DNA from 2 places in the Pseudocolwellia antarctica genome. Region 2 is predicted to be linked to the other one. Evidence: riboswitches for the same ligand, from Rfam matches in the RefSeq annotation. Region 2 holds a riboswitch; the other holds the start of a gene.
The links. Region 2 has a riboswitch for cobalamin ahead of ACPUVN_RS19505 (TonB-dependent receptor domain-containing protein). Riboswitches for the same ligand answer to the same signal wherever they lie in the genome.
Positions count from the first base shown of each region.

Region 1: another riboswitch for cobalamin. It lies ahead of ACPUVN_RS13125 (ABC transporter ATP-binding protein); the one in region 2 lies ahead of ACPUVN_RS19505 (TonB-dependent receptor domain-containing protein).

Region 1 is NZ_CP187926.1:3,031,131-3,055,136, reverse strand. It holds gene ACPUVN_RS13185 (response regulator) at 160-1,806, shown strand; gene ACPUVN_RS13180 (GntR family transcriptional regulator) at 1,965-2,633, shown strand; gene ACPUVN_RS13175 (DUF1289 domain-containing protein) at 2,980-3,303, shown strand; tRNA gene ACPUVN_RS13170 (tRNA-Phe) at 3,415-3,490, shown strand; gene ACPUVN_RS13165 (response regulator) at 3,983-7,816, opposite strand; gene ACPUVN_RS13160 (hypothetical protein) at 8,215-8,889, opposite strand; gene ACPUVN_RS13155 (cobalamin-binding protein) at 9,107-10,018, opposite strand; gene cobO (cob(I)yrinic acid a,c-diamide adenosyltransferase) at 10,023-10,628, opposite strand; gene ACPUVN_RS13145 (histidine phosphatase family protein) at 10,642-11,352, opposite strand; gene ACPUVN_RS13140 (adenosylcobinamide-GDP ribazoletransferase) at 11,358-12,176, opposite strand; gene cobT (nicotinate-nucleotide--dimethylbenzimidazole phosphoribosyltransferase) at 12,173-13,213, opposite strand; gene ACPUVN_RS13130 (FecCD family ABC transporter permease) at 13,226-14,212, opposite strand; gene ACPUVN_RS13125 (ABC transporter ATP-binding protein) at 14,209-15,021, opposite strand; cobalamin riboswitch at 15,178-15,374, opposite strand; gene ACPUVN_RS13120 (methyl-accepting chemotaxis protein) at 15,545-17,530, shown strand; gene ACPUVN_RS13115 (PhzF family phenazine biosynthesis protein) at 17,608-18,537, opposite strand; gene ACPUVN_RS13110 (alpha/beta hydrolase) at 18,617-20,065, shown strand; gene ACPUVN_RS13105 (ATP-binding cassette domain-containing protein) at 20,076-20,825, shown strand; gene ACPUVN_RS13100 (ABC transporter permease) at 20,822-21,985, shown strand; gene glyA (serine hydroxymethyltransferase) at 22,786-24,006, shown strand, end outside.
Region 2 is NZ_CP187926.1:4,496,853-4,504,266, reverse strand. It holds gene ACPUVN_RS19520 (histidine phosphatase family protein) at 1-425, shown strand, start outside; gene ACPUVN_RS19515 (cobalamin biosynthesis protein CobD/CbiB) at 527-1,546, shown strand; gene cobD (threonine-phosphate decarboxylase CobD) at 1,619-2,680, shown strand; gene ACPUVN_RS19505 (TonB-dependent receptor domain-containing protein) at 3,363-5,231, opposite strand; adenosylcobalamin-variant (AdoCbl-variant) riboswitch at 5,294-5,391, opposite strand; gene ACPUVN_RS19500 (cobyric acid synthase) at 5,457-6,950, opposite strand; gene cobU (bifunctional adenosylcobinamide kinase/adenosylcobinamide-phosphate guanylyltransferase) at 6,950-7,414, opposite strand, start outside.

The DNA of each region.
Region 1 (24,006 bases), 1.5 Mb from region 2:
AATAAATCGGTAAATTTTAGCTATAGTGTAATAAAGATAATATCTTATTTTTATCCGAGGATCCTTTATCTTTGCATTGCTTTTATAGATGCTAATTGATAAATATAAAGAAGACATTCATTTCAACGTATTGAGTATATTTTCTATGGTAGTAAGCAGATGAAAATAACAAGTAAGAATGATTTAGATAACTTTGGCAAACTAAACGTTTTAGTTATTGATGATAATCGACTAATACATGATTTTTTAAAGCATATTCTTTTTAATATCGGCTTTAAGGCGGTTAGGTGTGCTGAGAATGCTTATCATGGCTTACGACTCTGCGAAGAAACAAGCTTTCAAGTTATTATTTGCTCTTTTAATGTTAAAAGCGATAAAGATGGGTTTCATCTATTAGAAGAGTTGAAGTTCAAAGGCTATGTAAACAAAACTACCATTCTTATTTTTCTGAGTACGGAAACGAACGAATCACTTGTTAATTCTATTGTAGAACTTCAACCTGACGACTTTTGGGTTAAACCTTTATTACCTAAAACTGTGATTGAGCGCATCAAATACACGTTAGATATTAAAAAACACTTATATACATTATATAAAGCTATTGCGGAAGGAGAGCATTCAAAAGTTATTTATTATGCCGAGCGATTCTTATTAGATAATAGCCTAGTAAAATATCATCCGAATATTCAGCGCATGAAAGGTGAGGCTTTAATTAACTTACTTGAATATAAGGCAGCCGAAGTTTTTTTCAAAGAACTACAATCACAATATGGCTACGCTTGGGTGTCTTTGGGATATGTAAAAGCCTTATTGAAGCAAAATAAGATGGATGACATACAAGATTTACTTAATACCTTAGTTAATCAACCTGATACTCGTTTTGCTATGCATGATTTGTTAGCGCAATATTATATGGAGCAAAAAGACTATGAACTTGCTTACGAAGAAATAATAAAAGCCACCAAGTTAGCCCCTCGAAATATAGAACGAAATAGAAAGTCATGGGATCTCGCTCGACTAAATCATGATCATTTTGGACAATATATAGCAACAAAAAACATTGCCATTAATGCCAAAAACTCTATTCACGACTCGCCAGTATTACTGCTTAATGTTATTCGCTCAGGTATCGATCTCGCTTGTACTATTACAGATGAGTCGTCAAATAAAGTACTCGCTGAAACTGACAAGTTTATTAAGCAACTAGAGCATGATTATAAAGATGCTTCCTTATTTAAAGAGCAAATTATTATTGTGAAAGCGCGATTGCATAATGTAAGGAATGAGAAAAACAGAGCGGAAAGGTTAATTGAAACAAATATCTCGTTAAGACCTTCTGAATGTGTAGAAGATAATTTAGATAAGGTAAAAGTTTTTCACGAACTTGGTATGAGGGAAGAAGCCTTTTCTTTATTAAAAGCCGTTAAAAACCAAGTAGCAGGTGACTCTTTAACAAGTGAAGTGTTGAGTCAGTATGTAGAACAAGAAATTGATGAGCGTTCAGAAATCAACTTCACTCCTAAACAACTTAATAGTATGGCTGTCGAGTTTTTCCAGAAGAACAAGTTATTGCCTGCGCTTAACTCTGTTTTACAGGCATTAACACTCGCGCCAAGAAATATTAAGCTCTTATTTAGTTTGCTAAAAATACTCATTGTAATGAAGCAAAGAGATGAAATAAATACAGAACAAATAGTATTGGCTGAAGGTGCTATTGAAAAGTTAGAAAAAGCTAACCTTGATGATCAAAAGTTACAGGTGTTTATAGGGTTAAAAGTTCGCTGGGAACCTGAGAAAATTAACTAACAAAAACATCTATCTACGATATGCTTACTAAATATCGCTATAGTTACTTCCTTGTATGTTAAAAAAAGGTTAAAATCAGGTTAAGTTTAAAGCATCTGTGTTCAATCGTTTTACAGTAGTGCTACATTTTTCTTACCGTTCTCAGGGAATGCCAGAACATGTCTATTATTTATAAAACAAGAACTCAACTTGTTGTAGAAACTATTCGAGAAAAGATACTCAGTGGCTCAATAAAGGCAGGACAGCCTTTACGCCAAGCCGCATTGGCAACTGAGCTGAATGTGAGTCGAATTCCTATTCGTGAAGCATTGTTACAGCTCGAAGCAGAAGGTTTAGTCGCTTTTGAAGCACATAAAGGTGCTACAGCTACAGAGCTTAATGTTAGCCAAGTTGATGAATTATTTGAATTAAGAGCGATGTTAGAATCGGAATTACTTGCTTCATCTATCCCCAACCTATCTTATGAAAAACTTGAAGAAGCAACCGCCATTTTAAAGCAACTTGATCGTGCTTTAGGAACAGAAAATGCTGCCAATAAATGGAGTGAACTAAACTCTAAATACCATAACTGCTTGTATTCAGGTTCTGACAAACCTCAAACATTAGACTTGGTTAATACCTTAAATAAGAATGCTGACCGTTATATTCGTATGCATTTATTATGGGCGGGTGGCATATCTAAAGCAGAATCTGAACATAATGAAATTCTTGCTCACTGTAAAAATAAAGATATTGATAAAGCGACTGCTGTTTTAAGAAAGCATATTTTAGGTTCAAGAGATGAAATAAAGTCATTTTTACTTGAGCGTGAATTAGCTAACGCTTAACTTTTTTTGCAACAAAATTGTTTATATAATAAGCCAGATAAATTAATAATTTTTATCTGGCTTTTATTTTTTAGAGTGTCTAAAAAGCAGTCATTTATTGACATCTTTCTATATGGTCTATACTATTCCCGCCGCTTAAGCCCTTTGTAATTAATGTGTTACATGAATACTTCTCTTCGTAGATCTTACTTTGATAACTTAAATGATTTCGTTTGATATTTAACGTCAAGAATTTTCAATGAGGATTCTTTTCTTGAAAGGGTCGTAGATTCTAATGTGCTATAGTTGAATGAGTACGTTTTAATCATTTGTTTTTTGGTCAATTGCGTTAAGGTTTTATGTGAGTATGCAATTAGAGTTTTTTGATGTTCCTAGTCCCTGTGTTGGAATTTGTCAGTCAAATGATAAAGGCCAATGCTTAGGCTGTTTTCGAACTCGAGTTGAGCGTCAAACTTGGACGAATGTGAACTCTGATGAAAAACAAAAGATAATTAAGCGCGCTCTACAGCGGAAAAAACGTATAGAAAAGAAAGAAACCAGTAAAGTAACGATTGAAACTGAAACTGAAAGTGCGGAAACTAAGATAATTCAGCCCTCTTTATTAGATCCACCGAGTAAAAAGACCTTAGATACCTCAACAGATTTCGATTTTGACGATTTTGAGCTGTAAATAGGTTGCTAGAGAAACTAATTCGCTATATGATGTGCCCTCTTTTTAGAGGACTGATGTTTATATAGTTTTATAGTAAACAATCAGTAAAGTCTTAAAAAAGTAAATTTTGCCCCGATAGCTCAGTTGGTAGAGCAGAGGATTGAAAATCCTCGTGTCCCTGGTTCAAATCCGGGTCGGGGCACCATACAGCACTATATGAAAAGCCTGCATTTATGCAGGCTTTTTTTATGGAAAAATATAAGTAATCTAAGTTTAATACCCAACGGATTAATTTATTGCTCACTTAGCGAGAATTTAAAGGCTTAGAGGCACAGGTTCATAGTTCCAGACTGAACCTAAGCACCTACATCCATGTAGGCGAGGCATTGATTGAAGAGAATGGTTATTCTCGGTAACTGCTCCTGCGTTACCCTAATGTCCTACATCCATGTAGGAACCTTGTCAAAATCAATAACGCGGCATATGAGCCTTTAAATTCTCGCCCTTCGGGAGCTCATTAGCAAACTGATAACATCACAAAATTAAAAAAATATAGAATAACTATGTTTAATCAATTTTGCTTGTTCTAAGCTTGCTAATGTAGCTCTAAGTTGCTCAATAAATTAATCCGTTTGGTATAACTAACCAGGGCTCTGTTAAACTGAGTTTAGTTACCATAGGTTTAGTTAGCTTATGTTTAGCTCTCGGCTGATTCTTCATCTTCAATGAATTTATAAAAAATACTATGAACAGCTTCATACTCGTTAGTGAGCGAGATGACGATTTGTTCTACTTCCTTGAAATTTATCTTTTCAGGTTCAGTTAAAATAAGCTTTTCAATTTTCTTGGTAAGTGTGTGCATCTTATTTGCGGACAGATTACCTGCAGCGCCTTTTATACCATGAGTTATGGCTATTAAGTCTTCAATGCTTTTCTCTTTTGTTGACGTTTTCAAATTCTCAATATTTGTAGGCATATCTTCTAAGAACAAAGAGATGAGTTTATTTAATAACTTTTCATTACCTTTTACCCGTTTTAGCGCTGACTTTTGATCCCAAGTTATATTGGCTTTATTGAATGCTGTTACTTTTGCTTGAGAGGTTATGTTTTCGTTTGTTGCAACTAAAGCCTCTTGTTTAATAAAGTTTTGGGTCGATAATCCATTTTTGGTTAACAGCCAATAGTGCAGCTTTTTAAGTAATAAGTTGGGCTCAATAGGTTTACTTAAATAATCATTCATTCCTACACGAATACAATTTTCTTTATCGCCTTCCATGGCATTCGCTGTCATGGCTATTATGGTGATATTTTTGTTCTCTTCTTTGGCTTGGCTAGCTCTGATAGCTTTTGTCGCTTCGTAACCATCCATTTCTGGCATTTGGCAGTCCATAAGCACAAGTGAATAAGGCGTTGTATTTGACGCTTCCTTAATCTTCTCTAGTGCTTCTAACCCATTAACTGCAATATCAGCCTTGAGATTAAACTCTTTTAAAATGCCTAAAGCGACATGCTGATTAATTCTATTATCTTCAACAATTAATAAGCGAGTAGTATTCGGCCAAGTATATTGATTATTGAGGGCATCTTTTAATTCGGTTTTTTTAACAGGAGATTCTATCGGTTGTGTATTGGTTTTGTTTTGAAAGACAGTATCCAGCGCATAAAATAAATCACGAGTCGTAACGGGCTTAATGAACGTTTGACTAGCCACGCCTTCTTTAACTATTTGATAATCGTTAGCTGAAGCAATAGGGGTCATCATTACAATATTAATATCATCAAATTGCTGTTTTAATTTACTTGTAAGTTTATTGTCTTCTTGCTTGCAGACTTTGGTATCAACAAGTAAAAGATCAAACATCCTACCTTGATGTTTTAAAGCGAAATTTTGACAGCAATCCAATGCTTGCTTCACGGAATCTGCTTGATAAATAGTCGCTCCCCATAAGGAAAGTTGATCATCAATTACTTCTCTATTGGTTAAGTTATTATCAACAATTAAAATATGTAGAGGAGTAATATCAAACTTAGGAAGCACTTTAGTTGAGCGCATGCTCGGCATTATTTCTATGGTGAAATTGAACTGACTACCTTCGTCTAACTGACTGATGGCGTGAATATCCCCATTCATTAATATGCAAAGCTTTTTGGTTATGGCTAAGCCTAAGCCCGTGCCGCCAAACTTTCTGGTGGTAGATTTATCCACTTGAGTGAATTGATCAAAAAGTAGTTCTAATTTGTCTTTAGGTATCCCCATTCCTGTATCTCTTACCGAGCACGAGAAAATGAGTTTGTCGTTAGCGCCTTCGGAAGTAGAGGCACTGATCAGTATTTCCCCTGATGTTGTGAACTTCACTGCATTGGAAACAAGGTTAGTTAGTATTTGACGTATTCTGCCTGAATCACCTCGTACCATAGAGTGTTCAATGTTTTTTATATCGAGTATGAGTTCAACGCCTTTGTTTTGAGCATTTAAGGCGATTGATTCAGAAAAGCTGCCTAGCATATCTCTTAAATCGAAATCGATTAATTCTAATTCAAGTTTGCCAGCTTCTACTTTTGAGAAGTCTAAAATATCATTAATAATAACCAGTAACGATTCGGCACTTGATTGAGCAAGTTTGGCTTTTTCTATCTGATCTTTCGTTAATTCACTGCTAAGTAATAAACCTAGCATACCTAAAACTCCGTTCATCGGTGTTCTAATTTCATGACTCATACTTGCTAAAAATTCGCTTTTTAAATTACTGTTTTGTTGAGCAATAGATGACGCTTTTTTAAGAAGGTGATGGGCATTATTTTGGGTTATAGCTGCAGAGAACAGATCGCTTATTTCATTAATGATAAATAAACTTTCTTGGTAGTGTTCTAACTCATCAGGTGAGCTGAAAATAATAAAGCCTAATACGCTGTTATTAGTACCTAAGTTAAAGATTGGTGTTAGGTAATGAAAGCTTACGTCATTAATCTCTTCTACAAATAATTTTTGAGGATTTATGATACCTATTTTTTCGATGTTCTGGCTTTCGATACTTATGTTTTCAACATATCGCGCAGCTAAGGATTTTAATTTAGCTTCTTCATTAGAGGTGAGTTTAGTTTGGCTGTAACAATTCAAGAAGTCGTGCTTTTCAGGAAAATACTCAGTTTCATTTTCGAAAATTAATACCGTTGAAAAGTTTACATCTTGTAAGTTTATTAATTGTAAAACTGAAGTAAGTGCTTTAATTATTCGATCTTCAAAAGGTGCTTGTGCTGACAGTGCGCTGGTAACATTCAGTTTTATTTGAATAAGCTCGTGGTTCGTTTCTAATTGTTTTTCATGTGATTGTCTTATTTTTAGCATTTCGTTGAATGAGTTGAAAAGCTGGCTAATTTCTCTCGATGATTGCTGTACTTTTATATGCGCTATATTGCCTTTAGCGAAATTCTCACTCGCTTTTGCTAATAAGGCGATTGGGTTTGTAAAACGTTTAGCCACTAAAATAGAAACTATCAAAACTACAGCTATAGTAAATAAGATCGAAACGACTAAGGTGTTTAGCATCACCGAAGAGGCTGACAACACATCATATTCATCTTTAGTGCTGATCAAGCCCCAATGAACATTTCCGATACGGATAGTAGAGTGGATATGGATAACATCTTCTTTATTATCTGAATGGATTTCTTCTATGTTTGTGGTGTTATTCGGGGTATTAAAAGTTTGCAGCCAATCGGTAACGCAAGTATTTGATATTTTTTCACCTAACACACCACTTATATTATTGTGCAAAGGAGTGCGTAGGCGAGTGTCTTTGCCAACCATATAATGCAGCACAGGACTATGTTCATCGATATTTTCTTTGAATGCTTTGAATAATCGATCTAAAGAAAGCTCAATGGCAATGGCACCTATTATCTCTTGCTGATCACTAAGTATGGGTGACGTAATAAAAGCAGTTAGGCGTTTATCTTCAGTTAAATCTCTTTCTAAGTCAGAAAATTGGGTCTCTTTAGTTGATAAGCTTTCTTTTGCTGATTGAGCAAATTTTGTTGTCGCTAGCTTGTCTGTAAAAATGTTATCGCCAGCATTTTCTTTATTAATAAGTGTAAAAAGAATATTGCCTTTTTCATCCATTAAATACACATCGTAAATATATTTTGAGGCTTCTTTGAAAGCGACTAAGTCTTTTTGATAGGCATGAGTAACTTGTTGCCATTGTTGATTACCCACATAGCTTTTAGTCGGCAGCTTACTTTCACGTTGGCTTTGCTTTAGTTCGGACAAAAGTTGAATATTTGTAGGGAATTTCGCTTGTGCTTTTACATCTCTATATCGATCATCAAACCAGTCGGTAATATACAACTGAATGAGCTCCGATGATTGAATGAGTTCTTTCTCTGCTTGAATAGTCAGAATGTTTTTTGATTGGTAGTAATTGAAAATTGAATTGAGGGTTAAAGGCAGTAAAGAAATAATTAAAAACCATATAGATAGACTAACGCGTAGAGAGCGCTTTTTGTTTTCACTTCGAGGAATGTCTTCCATGTTTTACACCTAATAAAATGGTTCTAATATAAGTTTTATGTTTATCTTGAAAAGGGAACGCTTAGGTAAATAATCGTATTTTTTTGTTACTTAAGTATTTAACCTGAACTCTGGATAATGAATTTTGTAATCTATTGATTCATATAACTTAAAATAAGACGATATGATTTCACTAAAAATTATCATTTACTTTTCTCCTAATGTTGGGATTTAGCCCGTATAACAAGACGGTTTTATGTACTAATAGCTAGCTATTAGTAATAAAATCACAGTTTTGTTATTCCCGATAAAAACTAAGTACCTGCATCCATGCATCCATGCAGGCGACGCAGATAGACGGTTAAATAACAATATTAGGCATAATTGCTTATCCAGCTTTCAGGTTATTTAGTGTAAAACTACATAAAGTCTTCTGTATTGTAATAAAGTGGCTTCATAGCACCACAGTATGTGAGCTTATAGTGTATCTCGTTTTCTTCAGGTACAGGTGACGATGCGGTAAAGTTGGTCATACAGTTAATGTTATCTGACAGATAAATTAGATGTTCATAACTCGGTGGCTTTTGGATTTGATGGATCAGAATTCGTTGATTGTTTTTAACCTTAACTACGTCATATTTTTGTCTGTTATTTGATTCTTCTAAATCATCTAATACTTTTATAAAAAGCTGCTCATCAAATGATATTTTCATACTTGAAAAAGTTAACAATCCACCTTTTTTATAATGGCCCATGTAGATATCTGCTTTAACTTCAAAAGACTCGCCACGTATTAAACGCTGTAAATTGAAAGCTTCTGGTTTAATGGTAACTAAGTCAGCATCTTTTACTAATTGCAGTAATGAAAGGTGGTCTATGTTTAATTTATAGAGAATTTGCACATTTTTAGGTGGCTCTAAATCCAACATATATGAGGCGTATACACTTGGCCCCTTGTTGAATAACTTCATGCCATGAATCCCCATGTACTTAGGATCTAAAGGAGGAAGTGCTTTAGGCTCTTCTGCTATAACCAAGTGAGAAACTGAAAGTAGAATAAAAGATAAGATGAAAGATACAATTGTTGAACGCATAAATTCTAATAGCTAAAGAAACACTATTTTTAATATTAGCAGCTTTCTAAATAAAGGAGAGGAGGATCCTAAAATAGTTGAAATAAATGTTATTTATTAAAAGAGTAATTATTGTTTTTCTTCATTTGAAAAAGGTCTTTCATGAATTTAAAGGCTTTAAAAATAATCGAATGAGTATTAGTTTTTAAAGCCTTTTATATCTTTTGGACTTACCTGTTTAATCAGTTTTATGGTCAAGGTAATAGCTTCTTGAGTTATCTATGCTGATGCATAAACTTTCTAGCTCTTCTAATAATCTTGATGTCATTCGATGTAATTTGTCTGAGTTTGGCATTATCAACTGTTTATGCTTTGAAGCAGGGATCTCTTCCCACTGAAACCAGTTAACGGCGTTAGGATTGGGTTCGCCAGCAGACATGGGCTGAATGATTAATTGTGGCTTAGCAATAACAACTTGCTCTAAACCAATTTGTGGGTAATCCATAATACTTTTAACGAATGGGTTAGTTGCACCACAAACATTAAGGTGTTGCTGAGGCCAAGCGTTACTACTTATGGTGGTTAAAGGATTTGACCAAAGCTCGTAAAAGACTGAAATAGGGCTCTTATTTGCAAAAGTTTTACGTAGTTCTAGTAGGTCTGTTTCATATTTTTTAGCTAATACTTCAGCACGTTCTTGAGTGCCTGTTAATTTACCTAATGAACGTAATTCTGCTGCAACATCGTCTAAATTTCGTGGGTCTGAATACACAACTTTGAGACCTAGTTTTTCAAGTCTTTCTAGATCATCAATCGGATTACCTGTTCGCCAAGCAATAATTAGATCAGGTTCGTAAGCGAGTATTTTTTCTATTTTTAATCGTGAATAGTTACCTATACGAGGCACATGGTTTGCTGCTTCAGGAAAGTCTGAATGATCGGTTGTTGCAATCACTCTTTCGCCAACACCTAAATTAAAAAGCATCTCGATTATATGAGGTGCTAAGGTAATAATACGTTGATGTTCAAAAGCTTTGTTAAGGTTAACGTTAACTTCTACTTTTTCAGCGTCATTAGCCGAAACTAACAGTGAGAATGCTGTTAGTAATACGCATGAAAAGGCTAATGTCGCTTGTTGTAATCTTCTCATAAAGTTACCAATCTATGCCTTTTTGTACACGAACACCGTTATCAAAAGCATGTTTAAGAGATTGAACTTCTGATACGGTATCAGCAGCTTCTATAATTTTTCTATGACAAGCTCTTCCTGTAATAACAACGTGTTGCATGGCGGGTCTATTTGCTAACACAGTTAATACTTCTTCTAAATCAATGTAACCATAAGTCACCATGTAGGTAAGTTCATCAAGTAATACGGTGTTAATGCTTTCATCACTAAGGAGTTTTTTAGCTTCAGACCAGGCGAGTTGTGCTGCTGTTGTGTCAGATTCTTTATTTTGTGTTTCCCAGGTAAATCCTGTTTTCATGGTGTGATGAATAACACCGTGCTGCTTTAATAAATTAAGCTCGCCACATTCCCATGTGCCTTTAATAAACTGAATAATACCTGCTTTTAAACCATGGCCGACGGAACGTGTAACCACACCAAAACCTGCGGTTGACTTACCTTTACCGTTACCTGTTATTACAAGTAATAAGCCTTTGTCTTCAGTTGCTGCAGCAATACGTTTATCTACATTTTCTTTGATTTTTTGCTGGCGCTTTTTATGATTTTCTTTTTTTTGATTATCATCAATCATACAATAATTCCTCTTATTCGAATGCTTTAGGTGTTTGGCTGATACAAGTTAAAGGTGTCGAGATAGTAATAACATTATTATGCACATTAACTTGCTTGTCGGAATGTTTATCTGAGCGCATTGAGATACTTTTAATTAGCGTAATACTACTGTTTTTAATGGTGAGCTGGCTAAATAGTGCTTTGTTAGTGTGATCAAGGTTGAGAATATAAGACAATATCATACGTATAACGCCACCATGGCAAACGAGTAATATATTTTTGCCTTGATGCTTCTCTAATAATTGCTCCCAAGCTTGAGCAACTCGTTGATAGAAATGTAATAATAATTCTGCTTCAGGTAAAGGGTGTTGTTCAGGTTCTTTCCAAAAGTTTTCTAACTTTTGCCAGTTTTTCTCGCTATGTTCCGAGTCTCTAATTTCATCGAAAGATATGCCATCTAACTCGCCAAAATACATTTCTTTGAAGTTATCAGCTCTCTCAATTGGTACGCTATTCAATTGTGCAAATTGTTCAGCCACTTTAAAACAACGTTGCAGAGGTGAACTGACTATTTGAGTAATATTATTACTGCCTAGGTTCTTCTGTAACAGGTTTAGTTCACTAACGATTTTACTGTTAATTTCATCTGTTACATCAATATCAGTATGGCCATATAAAGCGGGTAGCCCGTTTACCTTGCCATGACGTAATAAATATAAGGTGGTTTGTATTGATGAGTGCATCACATTTATGCCTGAAGATAAGGAGTAAAGCACGCAATAATCACCAGATAAATAAGTAGTTCACTAATTTGCTGGCAAGCACCTAAACAATCACCCGTATATCCGCCCAAACGTTTTATTAACCAAGACTTAAAAAGTGCTCTAAAGATAAAAAGTGTTAACGCGATAAATAAGAGGGTAGTTAAGGAAAAATAGATAACAGGAATAACACCAATAATAAATAAGAGTGTTAATTCAAACCGTGTTTGTTTGCTGGCTAATGGCTTACTTTTACTTGTGTCTATATCCGCTACATAAGGAAGATCGTATATTAAGCTGGCTGCTACTGCTCTAGATAAGCTATAGCCTAAGAATAACGAGGGAATTAACATACTTATTTCAACAAGTTCGATAAGTAATAATAGCTTTAATGCTAATGCCATGAAAAGTGTAACCGAACCGTAAGTACCTATGCGGCTGTCTTTCATTATGGTGAGGCGTTTTTCTAGTGTCATGCCTCCGCCAATGCCATCGGCCATATCTGCAAGTCCATCTTCATGAAAAGCGCCTGTGATCAGCAAGCTCATAATAATGAGTAAAGCGGCACTAATCGAGGCAGGAAACAACGGGGTAATAACAGTAAATAGTACACTGAGTATGCCAGCGATGAGCAGCCCGACTAAAGAGAAATAGCGTCCTGACTTATTAAGCAAGCTAGGGCTGTAATACATACTTTTTGGCGCAGGAATGCGCGTGAAAAAAGTTAACGATAAATAAAACAGGTTAAGCTGTCGTTTCAAATATCGTTTATATACATTTACTTTTGAAAGTGTCGGTTCGGTCAAATGATGACTCCAGCATCTTCAAAACTTGCCATGTTATTGTAAAAAGCCGCTGCAGCATTTAATAGAGGTAAAGCGAGTGCGGCGCCAGTGCCTTCGCCTAAACGTAAACCTAAATTCAATAAAGGTTTTGCTCTTAAATGAGCAAGTAATAGCTGGTGACCAAACTCGTTCGATTCATGAGAGAAAATCAAATAATCGCGAACATTGTCATTTATTCTACAAGCTAAAAGCGCTGCGCTACTTACGATGAAACCATCAACTAAAATACTTACACCTGCTTTTGCTGCAGCTAATATTGCTCCAGTCATTTGAACAATTTCAAACCCTCCGACTTCTTTTAATACGGTTAATGGCTCATTTGAGGAAAAACGTTTTAAGGCTTTTTCAATAAGGCTTTTCTTTTTAAATAATTGCTCTGCACTAATGCCTGAGCCAACGCCTACACATAAATCGACATCAGCAAAAATTAAACGCGAGGTTATCGCTGTTGCTGCACTTGTATTACCGATACCCATTTCGCCAAATATAAGCAAGTTTGTACCGTTTTCAATCAATGGAGCTACAACTTGCTCGCCATAACTTAGACCTAACTCAACTTGTTCGTTAGTCATGGCTGGCTGGTTTACAAAGTTTTTAGTGCCCGCGCCTAATCTCATATTGATTAAGTTAGGGAATGATTCTGTTATAGGTTCAACAATGCCTGCATCTACTACTTTTAAGTCAATGTTATTCACTGCACAAAAACAGTTAATTGCTGCTCCGCCCGCTAAAAAGTTTTGCACCATTTGTCGGGTAACGGAACTTGGTGCTATTGAAATTCCTTCTTCGCTAATACCATGTTCAGCTGCAAAAACAACAGCGACAGGTTTAGTAATAACAATATTAGAAACTAGTTTTCCAGCTTTATTACTTTGAATACTAGCCAGTTGTAATGCTATATCTTCAAGTTGTCCTAAAGATCCAATAGGTTTAGTTTTTTGATTAATCTTTTCTTTGATTTCCGTTTCAAATTTAATGTCTAGTGCATTTATTTCCATGTGTGATCTCGCTTACATTTTTCTCAATAGAGCTAAAAAGAATAAACTTCCCATAGCTGAGGTAATTACGCCGATAGGTATTTCCTGACCACCCAAGGCTGTACGAGCAACAACATCTACCCATACTAAAAAACAGCCGCCAACTAATCCTGCGGCTATAAATAATTTTGAACTAGTAATGCCAACAAAGGGCCTAACCATATGTGGGATCATTAAACCTATAAAGCTAATGCCACCGCAATAAGACACGATAACTGCAGTTATAGCTGCACATAAAACTAGTGTAATAATACGTAACCTTTCAACTTTTATGCCAAGGGTCCGAGCACTGTCATCACTGAGTAATAAAGCATCAAGCTGTCGACCTAATAATATGGCAATAATTGTGGCAATAATAATGACGGGGGAAATCCATAGAAGCGCCGTACTATCTGCTCTGGCTAAGCTTCCCATTAACCAAAAAATCACACGATTTGTTGAAAAAGCTTCTCCACTATAAAGAATAAAAGATGTTAAAGAGCTTAATAAGAAGGATACAGCTACACCAGCCAATAATAAATGCTCGATACGTCGCCAATTATTCTGGTAGAGCACAATGAGAATAATTCCTACAGCTAAAAGTGAACCTAAAAAGGAAGCTATAGGTAAAGTGATCAGTTGCACCGTTGTGGGGAGAAATTGAGTCAGTGTTGCTCCTAAGCCTGCACCCGAAACAATGCCGAAGAGGTAAGGATCTGCCAGCGGGTTTCGAGTTACATTTTGCATAAGCGCGCCAGCAATAGCTAAACCAAAACCTGCAATAAAGCCGAGTAATACTCTTGGAAAACGTATCTCCCACAAGATCGTGTCATAAATACTTTTTTCACAACTTTGGGTAATACATTGCCATACCGCTTTATGACCTAACTCAACAACACCGAATCCCATTGAAGCGATAAGTGAAAAAACAACTAAGCCAGAAATAAGTAATAAAGAGGTTTTAAAGGAGAGTTTTTTCATGAATGTAACCAAGCTGATTCATCATTCGCACTATTATTAATGCCTGAAAATGTAATTCGAGTACTTTGTGTGAAAGGATTTTTATCAATAGCACATTCAAGTTTGAATACTTCGGTAAGCTTTTCGGCAGTAAATACTGCTTCAGGTGTATCGTCGGCCACTAATTCTCCATTATTTAACATAACAATTCGATCACAATACTGGGCAGCCAAATTAAGATCGTGAATAGTGATCAATAAAGTAATATTTAACGTTTTAGCTAACATTAATATTTGATGTTGATAATACATATCGAGATGATTTGTTGGCTCATCCATAATCAGAATATCTGGCGCTTGCACAATCGCTCGGGCAATTAATACTCGTTGTTGCTCGCCACCAGATAAGGTATTAAATAACTGATGTTGTTTACTTATTAAATCTACTTTTACTAAAGCTTGCTCAATACTATGTCGGTCGGCACTGGTATTAATATCAAATAAGCCTTTATGGGGAATTAATCCCATCGATACAATATCGAGAACAGTTAAATTGAATGCAGATTCAGAATGCTGACTAACAACCGCTATTTTTTTAGCAATATCTTTTAAATTTAAAAGGTTAAGTGATTTACCGTTTAAATAAATATTACCTGAATAATTAGAACATTCGCCATAAAGACATTTAAGTAGAGACGTTTTTCCTGCGCCATTAGGACCAACTATCGCAACCGTTTCGCCTACTTTTATATTGAGATCAATATCATTAAGAATGTGTTTTTTATTCACAGACCAAGTCAGGCTATTCGCTTGTAAAACAAAAGAGGACATAAACGTCTAATTTAAAAAACCACAAGATTACAGAAAGCCTAATTTTATAAAGAATTTTGGCTGAAGAAATACATTATTAGAAACATAGAGGGGATGAAATAAAAGAGCATCGACTATAACAGAAGTGATGTTCTAGATTTTCGTGTTACCCGCACGGTTACTAAAACTATTAAGGCAGGTGTTCTGACTTAAGGGCTTGCTAAAAAACGTATCAAGCTCTCATTACAGTTGCGGGAACAGTTATGGAATTAAGCATATTTAAGTATATGTTGCACCATATTCCCCTTTAAGTTTATCGTAAATTAATATTGTTCTTAATTCACAAATAAAACACCTTAAAAGTAGGTAAATATTACCATAAATACTGGCTAATTAAATAAAGGATAAAGCTTTTAACGAAGGTTTTGTAAGTTTTTGATATAAATGGTTATTCCATCAGCGGATAACGCCTATTTGTTGCTTTATTTGAATTTAAAGCTATTCTATTAGATAGCTTAAATTATCTAGGATTGATATTTACATTATGTTTACAAATCTTTCATTTAAAAGAAAAATATGTTTTTTATTATTACTTCCGTTAATCAGTTTTTTATGGATGAGTGTTGTTTCTGTTAATAATTATTTTACGCTTAAAAATGAGATGGAAAAACTGACACAACTTACTGAACTGTCGGTAGTTTATAGTAGCCTAGTACATGAATTACAAAAAGAACGAGGATTAACTGCGGGCTTTATTGGTTCTAATGGCAAGTCATTTAAAACTCAGTTGGCAGCACAAAGAAAGCTGACCAATAGTGAACAAGATAAGCAGCAAAGCTTTTGGCAAAAAAACGATGAAACTACAAAAGTTATCGTTGAACTACATAACAGTATAAATAAGCAATTAAACCAGTTAAGTACTATTAGAAGAAGTATTGATGCTAAAACAGTGTCATTAAACGCAGCACTTTCATATTACACAAGCCTTAATGCAAAGCTATTAAGCGTGTCTAAAGTTATTAGTTTGTTGAGTACCGAAGCTAACATAACCAAAGAAATGATCGCCTATTATAACTTCTTACAAGGTAAAGAAAGAGCTGGAATCGAGCGAGCGGTTTTAAGTAATGTGTTTTCTATCGATAGCATATCTTCTCCATTATTGGTTCGTACCATTAATCTTATCTCAGAACAAAATACTTACTTCCAAAACTTTAAAGATTTATCAACAACTGAAAATACTCAGTTTTATTCGCAAGCAATGCAAAAGCCCGCAGCTATTGAAGTTGAACGACTTAGGCAAGTTGTTATTAAAAAGTCGGCAGAGGGTGAGTTTGGTATTGATGAAAGTTATTGGTTTGAGCAAGCAACAGGCAGAATCAAACAACTAAAAGAAGTTGAAAATACATTAGGTACATCTTTAATAGCGTTAACACATGAAATTAGAAGTGATGCGAATCAGTCGTTAATTTTATCTATTGTGAGTGTTCTCATTATAAGCTTGTTGGTTATTTTGATTAGTTTAGCTGTTATCAATGATTTGAATAATCGCATTAAAGATTTACTTAGCGTGTTAGGCAAAGTAAGAGAAGAAAACGATTTAACCGTTAGAGCTCAATATAACGATAAAAGTGAATTAGGCACTATTTCTAATGTGTTGAATTTAACTCTAGAAAAGTTTTCAAATACCTTATCTGAGATTTCTGGCTCAAGTATTTCTTTAGCATCAGAGGCTGAAGAAACTGCACAAACATGTGAATACAGCTTTAAAAATATTGAAGAGCAACAAGCAGAAATTGCTTTAGTCGCAACATCAATTGAAGAATTATCAGTCACCGTAAAAGAAGTGGCTATGAATACTAAAAGTGCGGTCGATGCAGCAAAAGACGCTGATAAAGGAGCCAACGCAGGATTAGATATCGTTAAAATATCTTATCGATCTATTGAAGCTCTAGCAGAAGACATTTCAGACTTATCAGTCAAAATAACCAGCTTGCATGAAAGTAGTTTAAACATTACTAATATTGTTGATGTGATCAAATCTGTAGCTGAACAAACTAACTTATTAGCGTTAAATGCGGCGATTGAAGCGGCAAGAGCAGGGGAGCAAGGGAGAGGATTTGCTGTGGTGGCTGATGAAGTTAGAACTTTAGCGCAACGTACGCAACAATCAACCAACGAGATTGAAAGTTTTATTAGTGAATTACAGGGTAATGCGAACTTAGCGTTTGGCGTGATTGAAAATAGTCAAAGTAAAGCTAATGATGCCGTTGTAAATTCAAAAAATGTAGAGCAGGTATTAAGTAATATTACGCAATCGGTTAACCATATATTCTCACTAACTGAGCAGGTAGCGACAGCTGCCGAGCAACAAGCGGTTGTGACTCAGGATGTAGCTAAAAGTGTAGTGAATATTGAAGACGCTTCATTAGGTTCAGTCACTGGTGCTAAGCAAATAGCAACTACAGCGCAACATCAGGCTCAATTAGCCGCATCATTACAAGATACTGTTAATTCATTTAAAGTCGGTTAGTTCTATATATAAGCCCAATTTATAAAACATCAGTATCTAAAACGTAAAGCTAACATACGCTATTAATCTTAATAACTTCAGCTCATGTAATTAGTATTAATAGCGTATTTTTTAAGCGTAAATATATGCCCATGCCTACTCACTTCTACCTGAGAGATAATACCCTCAGTTTTATGCACCTTAGCTTGAAGTATTGAAGGTGAAGACATCATTTTTCCTTGTTCAAAAATATAATTATCAGTATCAAAAACTTTGTGCTTAGTTAGATAACAAGCGAGAGCGCCACATGCACTTCCTGTTGCAGATTCTTCTGAAATACCAAATAAAGGGGCGAAATTTCTACAGCTGATAGTCGTATTTTCTTTGAGTTTGCGGTCAATATTATTGCGGGTCTTTTGAGGTAATTCAAACAGGTGGATACCAACGGCGTTATGTTCTTCACTAAAGCGAGATATGTTATCTAAATGAGGGATGATTGAATCTAAAGACTCAAACGGTACAGGAATAATAACATCTGCTAATCCCGTAGAAATAATTTCACAAGGTAAGTTCGTAGAAGAAAATAACGTTTCGGGAATATTCAGCAGATCAGCAACTTCCTTATTGTCGATTTCACCTAAATATTGAGGAAGCGTTTGTTCCATGCTGACTAAGCCATCTTCAGCAATGTTAACTTTTAGTTTACCTGCCTTAGTGTGTTGGCTATAAGTACGAGCTGTAATTATGTTCTTTTTAAAGAGTAAAGCAAAAACTGCTAAGGTGGCATGACCACAAAAATCGACTTCATTATTGGGTGTGAAAAAGCGGACATTAAAGTCACACTGATCATCGGATGAGACAAAAGCAGTTTCAGAGTATCCCACTTGTGTGGCAATATACTGCATTTGTTGAGTTGTTAGTTTGTCTGCATTTAAAACAACACCTGCAGGGTTACCACTTTTTTCGGGAGTTATATTGGGTGTGTTATAAACAAATGAATTAATGCAATAAACTATTATTTCTATCATTACGTACGAAAGCTCTATTTTTAAGGGAACTCCTCAAATAGACATCAGATGGTTAATATTTACAAGGGAAGTTTACTGAATGAGAACAACATTACCCGTTCTACTTTTATTTATATCCGCGTTTACAGCAAATTTTGTTTGGGCTAATGATGAGGTTGCCAATATAGAAAATTGCCATCTTGACGGCATTCGCTCTCAAGTTACTTGCGGTACTTTACTGGTACCTGAAAATTATCAAAAGCCTGAAGGTAAAAAGATTTCAATTAACTTTGCTGTATTACCTGCGATAGATAACTCTCAAGATAAAGAAGCTTTGATGTTTTTAGCTGGCGGTCCTGGGCAAGCTGCCGTTGAACTTGCAGCACACATTATTAATGGCTTTGCAGAAATAAGAAAAACCCGCGACATAATATTGGTAGATCAACGCGGCACAGGTTTATCACAACCTATGTTATGCGATGAAGAAAAAACAGATCAGTTTTATAGTGTGATCCCTGAAGATTATGCGGAACAAGACGTTATTGATTGTGTAGAACAATTCAAAGAAAGCCATGAACTTAGCCAATACAACAGTGAAAATGCAATACGTGATTTTGATGCAGTAAGAAAAGCTTTAGGTCATAAGCAAGTGCATTTATATGGCGCTTCTTATGGGACTCGTGCTGCACTGGTTTATATGCGTCTATTTCCTGATTCAATTAAAAGTGTTGTGCTTGATAGTGTAGGTCCTATAGAAATTCCTATCGGCTTATTTGGCGCAAGTTCAGCTCGATCGTTTAACTTATTATTAGAACATTGTTTAAATGATGAAAGCTGTAACAAAGCCTATCCAAACTTAAGAGAAGAGTTTGATACCGTCGTAAAGCGTTTATCTAAAAATACAGTGTCATTAGCGATTAATCACCCAAGACTAGGCACCAAAACAGATTTTAACCTGAGCCATTTAAAGTTTATTAATAACATCTTTAAACAACTTTATAGTATGGAAACTCGCAGTTTAGTGCCTTTAATTATCCATCAAGCTTTTTTAGAAAACTACCAACCGTTAATTGGCCTTATTGCTACTAGTGATGGTGGTATGAACATGTACGTTGGCCTAACCTTTAATATCGTATGTAATGAAGATATACCAAGAGTTACTCAAAGCATGTTAACTCAAGACAGCGACAATGATTTTGGCAGAGGCAGTACCCAAACGGTTTACCAATCAGCTTGTAAAGTGTGGCCTAAATATGAAGTAGAATCGGCTTTTTATCAGCCTGTGGTTGCTAATATTCCTACCTTAATTCTTTCAGGTGATTTAGATCCTGTAACCCCACCGAGTAATGGTGAAATATCAGCAGGTACTTTAACTAATAGTCATCACATTATTTCAAAAAGCAATGCTCACATTGTTGCTTCTACGCCATGTAGTGTCGGTATGGTTAATGAGTTTTTAGGGCATTTAAATCCTAAAGATGTTGATTCATCTTGTTTAGCAGAATTACCTAGCGAGTCATTCATGACAAGTTTAAACGGCAGTATATAAGGCGATTGTTATGATTGAAGTTAATAATTTACATAAGTCTTTTTTACGAACTAAAAAGCAACAGGTTAAAGCCCTTAATGGTTTATCTTTTACAGCAAAAGATGGCGAGATCACTGGTATTTTAGGACCAAATGGCGCAGGTAAAACTACTTGCTTGCGTACACTTTATGGCTTGTTAAAAGCCGATTCAGGCTCAGCGATTATTGATGGTATTCAAGTAAGCCAGTCACCAATTGAAGCGCGAGCCAAATTAGGTATATTCCCTGATAAGTTTGGTTTGTATGAACGCTTAACGGCTTACGAACAAATTGACTATTTTGCCAGTATCCATGGTTTACAAGGCGCAGCTAAACACAAAGCTATTGAAGTGATTATTCAAGAATTAGAGATGGAAGAACTTGCTCACCGTAAAACCCAAGGTTTTTCTCAAGGTCAACGAATGAAGGTGACTTTAGCGCAAGCTTTAGTACATCAACCTCAAAACTTTGTATTGGATGAACCAACGCGTGGCTTAGATGTTATGAGTACGCGGGTATTGCGAAATCATTTAGCTAAGTTTAGAGATAAAGGTCACTGTATTTTGTTTTCATCTCACGTTATGCAAGAGGTTGCGGCTTTATGCGATCGCGTCATTATAGTGGCAAACGGTAAACTTGCGGCTCAAGGTACACCTCAGGAACTATGTGACTTGGCAGGTGAAAAATTATTAGAAGATGCCTTCGTTAAATTGATTGGTTCTGACGAAGGAGTTGCTGCATGATCCAGTTTAAGGCGTTATTAACAAAAGAATTTAAAGAAGCTTTTAGAGATAGGCGCGCACTTATGGTGGCCATGACCATGGCGATGTTAGCACCTGTTATGATTTTAGTATTGTCGAAAACCATGATCAAAGAGATGGTGGAAACCCCACCTGTATATTTAAATGTAACAGGCGAAAGTTTTGCGCCTAAGTTAATGACTCAGCTTAAACAAAATAATATTTTTTCATTAACAGACGCCCCTGAAAATTTAAAGGATCTTTGGCAAGAGCGTAATATTGAATTAATGATCCCTGATGATTTTGTTGAAAATATGCAAGAAGGGCGAGTGATCACTATTACTTTACGAGCTGATTTTAGCGAGAAAGCATTAAACTCACCCATTCGTCGTGTTAAAAATGAGATCAGCCTTTATGGTCAAAGTATTGGAGCCAAGCGTCTTATAGTTCGTGGTATTGATCCTCGTCTTTTAAGACCTATCAATATTAACGACCAAGATACTTCTCAACCGAATAGTAATGCGATGTTCATTTCATTAATGTTAGGTTTATACGTATTAATGGCGGCCTTTATGTCGGGTCTTTCTGTAGCTATTGATTCAAGTGCTGGCGAGCGTGAACGAAACGTATTAGAAATGTTGCTATGTCAGCCTGTTAGCACATTCAAAATAGTATTAGCTAAGTTGTGTTGTGCCAGTACTATTTCAATAATAGGTGTAACCTTAACCTTGGTATTAACGTCTTTCTCGGTGAGTTTTGTTGATTTAACTAAGATAGGAGCCACCTTTAACTTAGATATTTATATGGTTTTATTCTTAATTCTACTCTTATTACCTATCAGCTTTTTTGCCTCAGCTTTACAGTTGTTCGTATCTTTTCAAGCTAAAAGCTTTAAAGAAGCGCAGTCAACAGTGAGTATGATCATTATGTTACCCGCGATGATCCCTGTGGCTTTAATGTTTATTGATGATAAACCTGCATGGTTAGATTGGTTACCTGTTTCAGGTCAGTCACTACTCATGGACGATTTATTTAAAGGTTTAGCGATCAACTGGGCGGCTTTTGCTGGAACCGCTATTGTAACTATAGGTATAACAGCGGTTTTAGTGACTGTACTTTCTTTACGTTTAAAATCAGAGAAAGTAGTTTTAGCGCTAAGCTAGGGTTAACTTAGATTATTCTTATAGCGCAACCATGCACTATGCAAGGCTATATTTCTGAATTTTTTCAGTGCTATAGCCTTAATGTTATATTTTACTCTGTACAACACACTGAAACCTCCTTTAAACATTAATTGACTAAATAACCTGAGATCGGCTTAATATATTCTTCTCTAACAGCTACTTTTACTTGCTTCATCGTTAAATTTACTTGCAATAGGCTAGCTATTGACGCGAAATTTGCCTTGAAGAAAGAAAAACTATCAAGCTAGAGTCTGTTGATCTTTCAGGGTTAAATTTTATTAGTCATAATTTCAATGAATTGAAAACATCTTAAATCAAGTTCAGGTTAAGTAGTCAGTATATTATTCGTTGTATTGTTTCATTGTTCGTATTATATTCAGCTTATTGTTTGAATGTAGGTGTTTCTGTATTTTTATCAGACGTAAACTTATCTGATTATAGAAACGCTTTACAAACTAAATACTGACTTTTGGTGAAAATGTAGAGATCTTAAAGTGCTGATATAAGCCAAGTGTTGGCAGGTAGGCAGCATAGATTACTCGTTAGCTGATGTTTTTTAATCAATAGCTTAATAAAATAGTTGAATCGATTATTTTATTCGAACTATTAAGGTATAACCGATTACTAAATCGACTAACATTATCCCTTAATATTTATATATTTTGCATATACAAAATTACAAGATTCAGGCAAAATACTGCCCATAAATTTTATTGTTTTTTATTGAATGTACCCCACAGCCTAAGATGATTGACTGGCTGATTACTTGAGGATTTAACATGCTTACACGTGACATGAACATTGCAGATTTTGATGCTGAATTGTTTGAGGCTATTGCCAAAGAAACAGTTCGTCAAGAAGAACACATCGAACTTATCGCTTCAGAAAATTACTGTAGTACTCGCGTACTTGAAGCTCAAGGCTCTCAGTTAACAAATAAATATGCTGAAGGTTACCCTGGCAAACGTTATTACGGCGGTTGTGAGTTTGTTGATATTGCTGAGCAATTAGCTATTGACCGTGCTAAAGAACTTTTTGGTGCTACATACGCGAATGTTCAACCACATGCTGGTTCACAAGCAAACGCAGCAGTTTTTCAAGCGTTAGTAACACCAGGCGGAAAAGTATTAGGTATGAGCTTAGCTCATGGTGGTCATTTAACTCATGGTTCACATGTAAACTTTTCTGGTAAGTCTTATGAGGCTTTCCAATACGGTTTAGATCCAGAAACTGGTGATATTGATTACGTAGAATTAGAGCGTTTAGCTGTAGAACATAAACCAGAAATGATTATTGGTGGTTTTTCAGCGTTTTCAGGTATTGTTGACTGGGCTCGCATGCGTACTATCGCAGACAAAGTTGGTGCATATTTCTTCGTAGATATGGCTCACGTTGCTGGTTTAGTTGCTGCTGGTTTATACCCTAACCCAGTTCCACATGCTCATGTAGTTTCAACAACTACACATAAAACATTAGCTGGCCCACGTGGCGGTTTAATTGTTTCTGCATGTGATGATGAAGACATTTACAAAAAATTAAACAGTGCTGTATTCCCTGGTGGTCAAGGTGGTCCTTTAATGCACGTTATTGCAGCAAAAGCAGTAGCATTTAAAGAAGCTTTACAACCAGAATTCAAAGTTTATCAGCAAGGCGTTTTAGACAACGCTAAAGCTATGGTTGCTGTACTTCAAGGCCGTGGTTACAAAGTTGTATCAAACAAAACTGATAACCATTTATTATTATTAGACCTAATTGATAAAGACATTACTGGTAAAGATGCAGATGCTGCATTAGGTAAAGCTCATATCACAGTAAACAAAAACTCTGTTCCAAACGATCCTCGTTCTCCGTTTGTTACTTCAGGTTTACGTTTAGGTACGCCAGCAATTACACGTCGTGGTTTTGGTGTTGAAGAGACTAAAGAATTAACAAGCTGGATTTGTGATATTCTTGACGATATTACTAACGAAGAAACTATTACAACGGTTCAAGCTAAAGTT
Region 2 (7,414 bases):
TTTTTTCATCCGATCTTGGTAGAGCAAAACACAGTGCTGAAATTTGCAAAAGCTTACTTAATATTGACGTAAAAACCACTAAAGACCTTACCGAAAGACATTTAGGAAACTGGCAGGGCGAGAAAATAGAAACCTTGTCACACGACAACAACTACATTGAATTACTATACAAATTCACTGAACTTACGCCTAAAGGTGGAGAAAGTGCGATAATCTGCGGGCAACGAATTTATAATGCTCTTGAAGAAATAGTACAAACGCATGAATCACAAAATATTTTGGTTATTTTTCATGGTGAAGCCCTGCGCTGCTTTTTAGCCTTGTTAGGTGAACGTTCAGATCATAATGCTTATGAATTATTTAAAAATGGTTGTGTTACCCACTTAACTTACGACCATAACACTGAATATTTTAATCTAAGTTAACGCTATATAAGTTAACGACTATCATCCAAATAGATTTAGCTTAGCTATTATATTCAACCCATGAATTATTCATTAACAACAAAGAAAAGGAGGAGAAAATATTGTTAGCAAACGACTTTATTTCATGGCTACTTATCTATCTTCCTTCATGTTCAATTGGCTTAACACTTCTACTTGCTCTGCTTCTTGATAAGTTCTTAGGTGAAGCGCGTCAATACCATTACCTTGTTGGCTTTGGCTGGTTAGCTCAGCAATGTGAAAAGCGACTAAATATTTACACCCAAAGTAAAGCAGACAACAATTCCCAAGTGCTAGTTTTCAATAATAAGAATGCAGCTTTAGGTGCCCTTTCATGGGCATTATTAGTGTTACCTCTGCCCTTACTGTACTTCTTTTATCTTAATGATTTAGTCTGGTACTGGCAGATACTCTGTGATGCCAGCGTACTGTATTTAGCTATTGGACTTAACAGTTTACATCAACATGCAATGCAAGTTTATAAGCCACTAAACGTGAATAATTTAACTGAAGCTAGGCACTTCACTGGCTATTTAGTGAGTAGAGAAACGAGTACATTAACACCCGATGAAATGTCGCGAGCGACGGTTGAGTCTATGTTAGAAAACGGTCATGACTCCGTTATAGCTTCGATGATATATTTTATTATTGGTGGCGCACCTTTAGTTATTTTTCACCGTTTTGCGAATACCTTAGATGCCATGTGGGGCTACCGAACACTGCAGTTTAATTCTTTTGGATTTGCCAGTGCCCGACTCGATGATTTACTTGGTTTTTTCAGCGCTAAAGTTTGTACGTTACTTTATGCAATGCAAAGTAAAACCTTTAAGGTCTTTACCAAGGCGTTAAAAAATTCAGCATCACAAGGTAACCAATATAAAAGCCACAATGGCGGATGGGTAATGGCTGCAGGCGCAACTGTGATGAATATAAAACTTGGTGGTAGTGCTTCATATCATGGAAAATTAGTAGAATCGGTTACTTTAGGCTGTGGCAATAAAATAGAAATTGAAGATATTCCTAACAGCGTATTACTTGTAAAACGTGCAGCTATCTTACTGACGTTGATTGTTATGTTGTTAACTTTTATGTGGCTATATTGATAACAAGTTTTCTAGCTAATTTCTTATCATAATTCGTTTACGTTAATCCTTATATACAACTGAGATCAAAACATGGCGCTAATTCATGGCGGGCAATTACAACAAATAGCCCAGAAATATCAAACTCCTGCTGAGCAATGGCTTGATCTCTCTACAGGTATTGCTCCTTTGAGCTACCCTATTCCTGATATTCCTTTGAATATTTGGCAAGATCTCCCGCAACAAAATAATGACTTGTTAACTGCTGCTAAACACTATTATCAATGCGAACACTTAATCGTAACCAATGGTAGCCAAGCAATAATTAAAGCGCTGCCCGAGCTATGGCAGAAGAAACAAAATACGCTAACTTTAGATAACAAAGATCCAGCTCATTGTGCTCACCATGTTTATTTACCTCAATATGGTTACAAAGAACATGCTCAAGCTTGGCGTAATGCTGGTTATAGTTTGCACTTTTACTTAGATGAACTTCCAGTCATTGATGACATACAAGCAAACAGCGTGCTTGTTATTATTAATCCAAACAATCCAACAGGTTTATTGTTTACTAACGAAACATTACTCACCTACCAAAAAGTGATTGAAAACCTTAACGGCTTACTCGTTGTAGATGAAGCTTTTATGGATGTTATACCAACGAATAACTCAATTTGTTCACAAGTTGCCAATAGCAATACGTTAGTTTTTCGCTCGTTCGGAAAATTCTTTGGTTTAGCGGGTATTCGCATTGGTTTTCTAGTGGCTAATCAATCATGGTGTGAAGCTTTTAATGAACATTTAGGTCCTTGGCAAGTCAATGGCCCTGCGCAGCTTATTGCTCTTCATGCACTTCATGACAGCGACTGGCATCAACAGCAAAAACAAACATTAAACATATTAAGAAATGAGTTAGAAAAATTATTGTGGCAATACTTAGGTAACAATATTATTTCAGAGATTAAAGGTACTGATCTATTCTTAACACTTAGCTTTAATGAAGCATCAAATATTAATGCTGAAAGTTTATATACCCTATTATGCCAACAAGCCGTTTATGTGCGCTTAACAGATGAAAAAGACAAGTTACGTTTTGGCATTCCAACGCAGCAACAACTCATTAAACTGGCAAAGATATTACAAGCGTGTATTTAAGAACAACTCACATTCAGCATAAAGCTAAATTTTAGGCAAAAAAAAGGCTATTAACTAAAAAATAGGTAATAGCCAAAGAGAGAGTGTGACAATACGACATCGAATATGGGGGTCTCCGGCCTTACGCGTCCTGTAACCTAAAGCCAGAGGTAATTCGATACCGATTAAGAAAAAGTAGTAGTGGACTCCTCCCTAACCGACAACTAAATAATAATCATTCTCATTTGCATTGTAAAGCCTTTTCTACTCTTTTTTTAATTTATTTAATATAAAAAAACAAAACCCCAAAAGAATGACCTTTTGGGGTTTTAATCAAGGTCTGTTGATCTTTCAGGGTTAAATTTTATTCAATTCAAAACGGATTTAATCGCGATGTGAGCTTTGTCTAATAGTTATTCTATTAAAAAAGCGAACAGCAATAAGTAAATTTGTTTTAAATGAACCCAAAGGGCAGCATGTGTTTGAAATTCCTAACTTTGGATAGACAGGGCGTTATCGTCTGTTCGAGTAGCTAGCTACACGTCACAGACTCTGCCTTGTCTAAATACCAAACACCTTGCTGTAAAAATAATCTCGAAAGTTCAACAGACCCTAAGTCTTATTTTATGCAGCTAAAAGACTTACATAACTAACTTCTTTATCAGGCTTAGCTAATAAGCTGTTCTAACAAAATAAATAGCTATTAAAAGTTTTGGTAAGTAATACCAACATAAAGCGCACGACCTTGAGTAAAGTATGTGTTCGCTGTTTGGTATTCTTTATCAAGTAAGTTAGTTACTCGAGCATTTAAAACTAAGTTTTTAGACAACGGAGCATTCAAGCCTAAATTGATTAATTGGTATGCACCTAATTCAACATTATCTTGTAGATAAACACTATCTTCTCTACTGCCTACAAATTTATATTCGGCATACAAATCAGCAACGTTAATTGAAGTAGTAAACTTGTAGTTAAACTTCTCTTTTGCACGGCGTATTAACTGCTCATCAGTTTGTTGATCTTCAGCATCTGTATAAGATAAGTTCAGATCATGTGTTCCACCCGTAGCAACAAGATTAAAGTTTAACTCAGCACCTTTAATAATAACTTCATCAAAGTTACCTGCATTACCTTCAGCGTTTCTTCCAATTAATTCGTCAATTTTTGAATAATAAAAGTTAACGCGCGTATCAACTGCACCTAAACGAGTTTCAAGAAATAGCTCTGTTGTTTCTGAACGCTCAGAATTTAACGTTGGTGTACCAAATCCAGGGTAATATAGATCGTTAAATGAAGGAACTTTGAAACCTGTACCATGATTTAGCACAATTCTACTGTCATCACTAATGGTGTAACCTGTACCTAAGTTATAAGTAACTTCTGAATCTACACCTTGTACTTCGTCATTTCGTACAGAGCCTTCGAATGTCCATTTGTTACTTGTATATAAACCATGAGCAAACACACCAGTCACATTACGTTTTTCATCTTCAAATATTAATGTGCTTTTAGATATGTCATCTTGATAAAAATCCGCACCTACATTCATTTGGAAGTTTTCAGTAAATTGGCTATTATTGATAAGTGAAAATTGATCACGGCGTGTCTCAATAATCCCTTGTGAATCAAATCCACTTAAACTATCAACACTATCTCTACTTTGCCCTACACTAACTACTGTATAGTTTTTTACATCATTGATCTGGCTTGCATAGCTACCACGAACTAACCAAGCATGTCGGTCAATATCTGCGCCGTCGTAAAAGCCGTCAGAATCATTTTCACCTTGATCACTTGAAAGTAACCAATCTAAGCTAAAGTCTTCATTTATTTTTTGTTGACCACGAATCGCAATAGAAGTGAAATCATAACCATCATCATCTGCATCAGCTTCACTTGTTGTATCTCTTACATCAAAACCATCAGTACGTTCATTACTAACACTTACAGTTGTTTGTCCGTCGCCATGTTTTAAGCCAATACCCGCTTTAAACTTACGGTATGAATCACTACCAATACTTACGCCAGCAAAGTGTTCACCACCTTCTAATTGGCGAGTAAAGATTTGTATAACACCACCAATGGCATCAGCTCCCCATAAAGAAGCACGAGGTCCTTGAACAATTTCAATACGTTCAATCATTTCAGGTGAAATACTGTTAAAGCTTGTGCTACCTAGAGTTGCTGAACTTACACGAATACCATCAATTACAACAAGCGTATGATCAGAGTTGTTACCACGTAAGAAAATCGATGATGTTTGGCCTCTACCACCATTATTCGTAACATCTACACTCGGTAATGTTGATAATAAATCTAAAACTGAAATAGGATTAATTACATCAATATCCGCACGAGTAATAACAACTTGGCTTGTTAATGCATCGTCAATGTTTAACGCTGAGCGAGTCGCCGTAATTGTCATACGTTCAACTTTTTCTTCAGCGCTAGCATTGTTAGTTTCTTCTATCGCCATAGCAGGCATAGAGAAAACAGCTGACATCGCTAATAAAAGTGCTGATTTTTTAAAGTTATTTTTTGGGTTCATTTGATTCATATGTTTAGTATTCATGTTTGCCTCATTAATGATGCCCTCCGCATCATTTGATAGTCGTGTTTGCACGACTTTATTAAATAAATTTAAGCGGTCGGACTCATGCATTTTATTATGCATATACCGTTGCGGGGGCAGTGAGGAGTTTGCATCCTCTTTCCTTAAATTCATTATGTAATGACAACATATTAAGTCGCTTTATATGCAACTAAATTATTGTCGTGTCTAAGTTTTATCCGTACATTACTGAACAGGTTTTGTATCAACACCTTGTTCAATAATCTTTTGAATTTTGTTTAACGCTAAATGCTCTACACATACATCAGCTAAGCGCTCTAATTGCACTTCTCGATGTTGGTTTATATCAATAACGGGTTGCTCTAAGTTTTTAACACCTAACCAATCAAGTATTTGTTGAGTTGGCTCTGGGCAATCAAAAAAGCCATGTAAATAGGTCGCAATTATTTGCTTATCATCTGATATGCAACCATCGGCTTTTATTTGATTATTGTGATTAATATGCAATAAAGGTTGCTCTAAAGCCTTACCTGTAGAAACACCACAATGAATTTCATAACCTTTTAATTCACATGCTTGCCCATCTAAGTGCATTATCCCAGTAACTTGCGTCAAAGTCTTTTCTTGCGTCAATTCAGTTGTAAAGTCGAGTAAACCTAACCCCTCTATTTCATCAACCTTTGATTCAATATGCAGTGGATCGAATATCTTCTTACCTAGCATTTGATAACCACCACAAATACCCATTACTTTGCCGCCATAACGAAGATGTTGGTTTATCTCTTGTTGCCAGCCCTGCTCTTTTAAAAATTTAAGATCGGAGGTTACGTTTTTACTACCCGGAATAATAATTAAGTCTGCACCTTGAAGTGACTGACCTATTTTGATGTATTGCAGATCAATATTAGGTTGTAAGCGTAAAGGGTCAAAGTCAGTGTGGTTACTCATATGTGGCAATAGAGGAACGAGGATCTTCACCTTGGCTTGACTCACTTTATTGTCTAAAGCCACAGCATCTTCTGCGTCTAAAGCTAAATCGTGTAGATAAGGTAAAACACCTAAAACAGGTTTTCCTGTGCGTTCTTCTAGCCAAGTTAAGCCTGATTCAAGCAGTTTAATATCACCTCTAAAACGGTTGATGATAAAACCTTTAACGCGCGCTTGTTCCGACTCAGATAACAACGCTAAGGTTCCTACTAAATGCGCAAAAACACCGCCTTTATCAATATCAGCGACAATGAGTACAGGGCAATCTACCGCTTCGGCATACCCCATATTCGCTAAGTCATGGGCGCGTAAGTTAATTTCAGCTGGACTGCCTGCGCCTTCAACCACAAGGATCTCAAATTCATTGGCAAGGCGTTGATGAGACTCAAGCACTGCTTGCATCGCAACTTTTTTATAGTCGTGATATTTATCTGCTTCCATATTTGAAATCGCTTTACCATGCACAATAACTTGTGCGCCAGTATCACTATTAGGCTTTAATAAAATAGGATTAAAATCGATGCGTGCTTCTACTTTTGCCGCGATGGCTTGCAGAGCTTGTGCTCGACCAATTTCGCCACCGTCTTTAGTTACTGCGCTATTAAGCGCCATATTTTGCGGCTTAAATGGCGCAACTTTATGACCTTGATTAACCAAAGCTCTGCACAAACCCGCTACTAGCGTACTTTTACCAGCATCAGACGTTGTGCCTTGTATCATGATGGTTTTCATTAAATTTCACCTCGTGAAGGTTCTGTTTGCACAGAAGTAACAGATTTTAATGAAAGGGGTAAGCCTGCCATAACAAAATCAACTTTATCAGCCACTTCAGCTACAGCTTGATGTAACCAGCCTGATTGATCAACAAACTCACGCGATAAATTGCCCATAGGCACTATGCCGTGCCCTACTTCGTTACTGACTAAAATAATATGGATATTTGGGTGTTTTTGGCTATTGATAAGAGACGTTAAAAGTTGCTGTTTTTCTTGCTCGAAATAAGCTAAATCATGTTGGCACAAACAGTTAGTCAGCCATAACGTGAGGCAATCAATAAGAATGCAATGCCCAATATTTTGTGTGTTATCAGAAGAAGTATTTATAGCCTGATCAACAAGTGAATCTATGGTTTCAGCTAATAAAAGTGGCGACTCTAGCGTTTGCCATTGCTGCGGACGATCTTGTTGATGCAGTGC